DNA from 2 places in the Nicoliella sp. ESL1106 genome. Region 2 is predicted to be linked to the other one. Evidence: a T-box and tRNA genes for the amino acid it is inferred to sense, from the RefSeq annotation. Region 2 holds a T-box; the other holds one or more tRNA genes.

Region 1 (3,431 bases), 290 kb from region 2:
TTTAGAGGATAATCGTCCTGCATTACCTGATGAAGCAGCTTTAGGGGTTCGTTATTCTGACATCGATGCTTATTTAGAGGGTAAGGATGTTGATGAAAAAGCTGCGCAAACCATTGAAAACTGGTATATTAAGACTGAACATAAACGGGAATTACCTGTAAATATCTATTCCACATTCTGGAAATAAAAAGGAGTTAACAAATATGAAGGGCGCAAAAATGAGTAACTATGCACCAACTGTTTCACAATTAATTACTGAAACGGATAAAACTGGTGAAAAGCTGGCTAAGTTTTATGAACCATTAAAAAAGGCATTGGATAAGGATGATTTATCTGATATTAACTTGGCAGAGACGAAAGAAAAATTTCAAAATGGGACTACTTTCTATAAGGAAACCCTTCGCAAGTTAAAAGTGCTAGGCGTTCCAGCAAGGGTTCTTGGTAAGCATAAGTTGTTAGTGGGTGCTTATTCAGATTATGCTGATGCATGCCAAGAGATGGTTGATAGTATTAATGTTGATGAAAATACTATTGATAAAGGGGCCTTTAAAGATTCAGAAGATGCCCAAAGCGATAGTGTTGCACGCGTAATTAAATATACTCAAAAAATTTTAGTAGGTTAATGATTAAAAACGGGGCAACCCGTTTTTTTATTAATCGGATAGTAATATAATCACGTATTTTAAAGTATTAAGGGGTAGAGGAGATTTTATTATTGTCCAATCAGGAATTACAAGCGCTATGTGAAAAAATTTCACAACGGTATTTTGCCCGACCGTTTAATCATCGGATTTATTTTAACAATCGTTTAAAAACCACGGGCGGACGTTATTATTTAAAAAGTCACAATATTGATATTAATCCGAAGATGTTAACGGCTTTTTCTAAAGAAACGCTAATTGGGGTTATTAAGCATGAATTATGCCACTACCATCTCCATTTAGCAGGTTATAGTGGTCAACATCGTACAAAAGAATTTCAACAGCTTTTAGCTGCGGTGGGTGGGCTACGGTTTGCTCCACGCATTGATCAACCCAGATATACATTTGAGTGTGAAAAATGTCATCGAAAATATAATCGCGAACGGTTAATTAACACGAGCAAGTTTGTTTGCGGGAAATGTCGTGGTAGGTTAAAATTAATTTCACAAAGAAGATAAAGGAGCGATATTCATTGGGAAAGATCATTATTCGAGTTCCAGCGACTGTTTCTAATTTAGGTCCTGGTATCGATTCATTAGGGTTAGCATTACACCTTTACTATACAGTAATCGTAGAAGAAGAAACTGACCATTGGCGTGTTAACCATGCGCTCGGTGAAAACATTCCGCATGATGAAAATAATTTAATCGTTCAAACAATTTTACGGTTAGATCCTAAAATTCATCCCCATCAATTAACGGTAATGTCTGATATCCCAGTTGAACATGGTTTGGGATCTAGTACTACTGCAGTAATCGTAGGGATAAAAATTGCCAATGCTTTGGGAAATTTAAATCTTTCAATCGACGAACAGATGCAAATTGGAAGTGAAATTGAAGAGCATTCTGAAAATGTTGCTGCCGGTTTTTTAGGTGATTTAACAATTTCAAATGAAAAAGATGGTCAATTAACTGCAATTAAAGCTAAAATGCCCGCCGTTTCAGCGTTAATGTTTGTTATGCCACGTGGTAAAGTAGGCAAAATCGAGCTACCTAAGCAAATTAATGCCCAGTCTGCATTAGCAGCCAGTAACGATGCTAACTTATTAGTAGCAGCTTTAATTACTGATAATTGGGCCGTTGCATCTTCTTTGATTGAGGGAGAATATTTTGGAGAAGAAAATTTGAAACGCGATCAAGACAATTTAGATTTAATTCGTACGGCCGCTCATAATTTAGGGATTTATGGAACCTTTATTAGCGGTACGGGTCCAGTGATCGTATCGCTGGGGCAAAGAGACTTATTGATCAAGTTGCGTGATCAACTCCGTGCAGATGACCGATTAGCAGGAAAAGTGCGGGTAATGGATCTCGACCGTGATGGCGCTACTGTTCGTGGTGAATAATAAAAAAAGAGTTGCTTATTTTGTGAATATTTGATATATTTATATATGTTGATTTTCACATGCGGCCATGGCGGAATTGGCAGACGCGCAAGATTAAGGATCTTGTCGGGAATTTTCTCGGTGGAGGTTCGAGTCCTCTTGGCCGCATAAATAAGATGCTGAAATGCAGAAATGCGTTTCAGCTTTTTTTGTGCGCCGTTTTGTTTGTCAATAAAGTGACACCATGTTACCATTATTCTGTAAAAATATTGTATTTATTAAAAGGAGTGGTTCACATGACAGATAAGATCAAAACAGCTGAAGGTCAACCATGGGCTGACAATAATCATTCACAAACAGCTGGAAATCGTGGCCCTGTTTTAATGCAAGACTACCAATTACTAGAAAAACTAGCACACTTTAATCGTGAAAGAATTCCAGAACGAGTCGTTCATGCTAAGGGAGCTGGTGCAAAGGGGTTCTTTAAGCTAACTCATGATATGAGTAAATATACTAAGGCTGATATTTTTAATGGCGAACCTGGTAAAAAGACACCAATGATCATCAGATTTTCCCAAGTTGCTGGTGAATCAGGATATCCAGATACAGAACGCGATGTTCGTGGATTCGCATTGAAGTTCTACACTAATGACGGTAATTACGATATCGTTGGTAATAATACCCCTGTCTTTTTCGTTAATGATCCACTTAAGTTCCCAGATTTTATTCATTCGCAAAAGCGTGAACCAGATACTCACTTAAGAAGTCAAGATATGCAATGGGATTTTTGGTCCCATTCTCCAGAATCAGTTCATCAAGTGACCTATTTAATGGGTGACCGTGGTAATCCTGCTAGTTATCGTGAAATGAATGGGTATGGAAGTCATACTTATAAATGGGTCAACGCCAAGGGTGAGGTGTTCTGGGTTAAATATCACTTTATGAGTGAACAAGGCGTAAAGAACATGTCGAACGAAACGGCTGCTAAGACCGCTTCAAAGGATACTGATTTCTTGCTTCATGATCTATATGATGCAATTGCAGATAAAAACTTCCCAAAGTGGAAAGTGATGGTGCAAATTATTCCTTATGAAGATGGTTTGAATTATAAGAAGGACATTTTTGATGTGACCAAGGTCGTTAGTCATGCAGACTATCCACTCCAAGAAGTCGGTGAATTTACATTGGATGAAAATCCAACTAATTATTTTGATGACGTCGAAGAAGCCGCTTTTTCACCAGCTAATCTAGTTCCAGGAATTGAAGCATCCCCAGACAAGTTACTTCAAGGACGCTTGTTTGCATATAAAGATGCTGAAAGATATCGATTAGGTGCTAACTATGAACAGCTACCAATTAATCGTCCGAAGAACGGTACCCCTAAGAACTATGAACGGGATGGTTTT
Region 2 (3,431 bases):
CTTTATTGCTGGTTCATTATTATCTGGATTAGCTACTAGTATGCAAACGTTGATTATTTGGCGTGCAATTCAAGGAATTGGTGCGGGCGTGATTTTACCCATTTCATATGCAATAATTGCTGATATCTATCCATTTTCCAAACGTTCTAAAGTAATTGGCTTAAACGGAGCAGGGTGGGGGATTTCAGCTGTAATTGCACCATTATTGGGAGGATTTATCGTTGATACATTTAATTGGCGTTGGATTTTTCTATTAAATATTCCAATTGGTTTAATTATATTAGGGGTAATTGCATTCTATTTGAATGAAGATCATGATCGAAAGACAATGAATATTGATTACTTAGGGACGATTTATTTAGCAGTAATTCTATTATCCTTGATGGCAATGATTCAACTCATTGGTGATCGCAATATTAATTTAGGTCGACTAGCGTTTTTATTTGTTATTTTGTTCGTTAGCTTTATTTTATTTATTCGAAGAGAACATTCATGTGTCGAACCAATTATTCCGATGGGCATGTTTAAACATCGTTCCTTTGTTGCTCAAAATATTGTAACGTTTTTTATTAGTGGCTTTGTAATGTGTATTGAAGTTTATGTTCCCAACTGGATTCAAGGATTAATGGGATTAAGGGCGTCCCTTGCTGGATTAGCAATTACACCTAGCTCGATTCTTTGGATATTAGGTTCATTTGTATCAGGTTGGTTAATTACGCGATTACATTCCAGAGATGTTACGACCATTGGAATCGTTTTAGTATTAATAGGTGCTTTTGGATTAGTGCTTGCTCCACAAACAATGGCATTTAATTTATTTATCTTATTAACATCAATTTGTGGGTTAGGATTTGGGATTGCCACTACGAATCCGATTGTCGTAGTACAAAATAAAGTTGCTGACAATAATGTTGGGGCTGCCACTTCATTTAATGTTTTGTGTCGAACGGTTGGACAAACCTTATTTATTGCAATTTTTGGAATCTTTATGAATACTTCATTAAGGGTCGGGACCCTGCAAGTTTCTGGAACTTCAATTAAAATGATTAACAAGTTAATGGATCCAGTCACAGCAGCAACACTTCCGGCTAAGTTACTCCCTAATTTAAAAAATATTTTGTATAACTCCCTGCATGATGTCTTTTTAGTGGGGACGGTTATTGTGGCTTTAGCTTTAATTATTAATATTACCTATCGTAAAAAAGATGTTGCCTAGAATTTAGGCATCATCTTTTTTGGATGGCAATCAAAATGGGTGGATTATTGACCTGATTGATGAATTGATATTTTAATACTGTGAACTCTTTTTGATTGAGTTGTTCAGAAAATTGAATTACAAGTTCTTTTTCATTTTTACCCCCAGGGTGTCCATAGTATAAAACGATCGTTATGATACCATTTGGCTGTAACCGTGCCAGGCACGCCTTGATTGCTGGAATGGTTGTATTAGCAGTAGTAATTTTTTTATGGTCACTACCTGGCAGATAGCCTAAATTAAAGGTTGCAGCCCGAATTAGTTGTTCAGGTGGAAGGGTATTATTTATTTGTTCATGACCGCGATGATAAAGTTTTACTTGGTTCAATAAATTTTGCTCTGCCAGTCGTTTATTGGTATGCTCAATTGCTAATTCTTGAATGTCAAAACCATAAACCATTCCATTGGGTCCTACCAAATTTGCTAAAAATTCTGTGTCATTGCCGTTGCCTACGGTTGCATCAATAACGGTATCATCGGGTTCAACGACCGTTTGGAGTAATGAATGGCTGTAATATAAAGCGGGTTTGATTTTCATGATAACGATTCGTCCCTTCATTAAAATTAAATGAGTAGTTCGCTTGCTTTTATGAGTTAACTTTGCTATTATAACATTAAATTGAACAACATAAATTAGACGAAATAGTAGTGGGCTTAATTTTTTTCAGAGACTAAATGGTTAGTGTGAATTTAGATAATTAACCGACGAACTCATCGTTATTAATTCTTAATTGAAACTAATAAATAAGTAGATTAAAACGTTTTCCGCGTTAAGGACTCGAGTGCTTTGCCTTTTTGGGTAAAGAATTTAGGTGGTAACGCGGAATAATCGTCCTATAGAATTTTTTTCTATGGGGCTTTTTTGTTGTTTAAGAAAAGGGAGGAATATAAATGCCTTACGATCACACAGATATTGAAAAGAAATGGCAACGCTACTGGGATAAGCATGATACTTTTGCAACCAGTGATGATTATGATAAAGAAAAATACTACGTTTTGGATATGTTCCCTTATCCATCTGGAAAAGGACTACACGTTGGTCATCCAGAAGGATACACCGCTACCGATATTATGGCGCGGATGAAGCGGATGCAGGGTAAGAACGTCTTACATCCAATGGGGTGGGATGCATTTGGGCTCCCTGCTGAACAATACGCAATGAAGACTGGCCACCATCCTGGTAAGTTTACTGAAGAAAATATTCAAACCTTTAAAAAACAAATTAAATCGCTTGGTTTCTCATATGATTGGCATCGTGAAGTGAATACCACGGATCCTAAGTACTACAAGTGGACCCAATGGATTTTCGAACAATTATATAAGAAGGGCTTAGCCTACGAAGATGAAATCGAAGTAAACTGGGCACCTGATTTAATGGGTGGGACCGTGGTTGCCAACGAAGAAGTAATCAACGGTAAGACCGAACGGGGTGGCTTCCCTGTTTATCGGGTTCCAATGCGCCAATGGGTCTTACGAATTACTGCCTATGCTGATCGCTTGATCGATGACTTAGACGACTTGGATTGGCCTGAAAGCATCAAGGAACAACAACGTAACTGGATCGGCCGTTCCGTTGGAGCGAGTGTTGATTTTAAGGTTAAGGGTCATGAAGACAAGAAGGTAGAAGTATTTACCACCCGTCCAGATACTTTATTTGGGGCTACATACATGGTTTTAGCTCCAGAACACGACTTAGTTGATCAAATTACCACCCCTGACCAAAAGGATGCCGTTGCTGCATACCGCAAGGAAGTTTCAACCAAGTCCGATTTGGAAAGAACCGATTTGAACAAGAATAAGAGCGGGGTCTTCACTGGAGCTTACGGAATCAACCCAATTAACGGTGAAGAAGTGCCAATTTGGATTGGTGATTACGTTCTTTCATCATACGGAACTGGTGCCATCATGGCTGTTCCTGCCCATGATGACCGTGATTATGAATTCGCTAAGAAGTTTGATTTACCAATTAAGCCAGTCATCGAAGGTGGCGATACCACTAAGGAAGCATACACTGGTGATGGAAAGCACGTTAATTCAGGCTTCTTAGATGGAATGGATAAAAAGACCGCCATTAAGGCCGCCATTGATTGGTTAACTGAACATGATGCTGGACATAAGAAGGTCAACTACCGACTTCGTGATTGGATTTTCTCACGGCAAAGATATTGGGGAGAAC

Evidence for each region. A T-box is a leader RNA that pairs with one kind of tRNA and senses whether it is charged. The one in region 2 lies ahead of leuS (leucine--tRNA ligase), so its partner is inferred to be a tRNA-Leu.
Region 1: it has a tRNA-Leu gene. The T-box ahead of leuS (leucine--tRNA ligase) is inferred to sense a tRNA for this amino acid. The anticodon was not compared.

Annotation. Positions count from the first base shown of each region.
Region 1 is NZ_CP196340.1:1,537,956-1,541,386, reverse strand. Features, by position in the region: gene nadE (NAD(+) synthase) at 1-187, shown strand, start outside; gene ACSVI6_RS06745 (hypothetical protein) at 204-623, shown strand; gene ACSVI6_RS06740 (SprT family protein) at 716-1,159, shown strand; gene ACSVI6_RS06735 (homoserine kinase) at 1,174-2,046, shown strand; tRNA gene ACSVI6_RS06730 (tRNA-Leu) at 2,108-2,193, shown strand; gene ACSVI6_RS06725 (catalase) at 2,322-3,431, shown strand, end outside.
Region 2 is NZ_CP196340.1:1,244,711-1,248,141, reverse strand. Features, by position in the region: gene ACSVI6_RS05320 (MDR family MFS transporter) at 1-1,216, shown strand, start outside; gene mnmM (tRNA 5-(aminomethyl)-2-thiouridylate-methyltransferase MnmM) at 1,227-1,814, opposite strand; T-box leader at 1,879-2,095, shown strand; gene leuS (leucine--tRNA ligase) at 2,147-3,431, shown strand, end outside.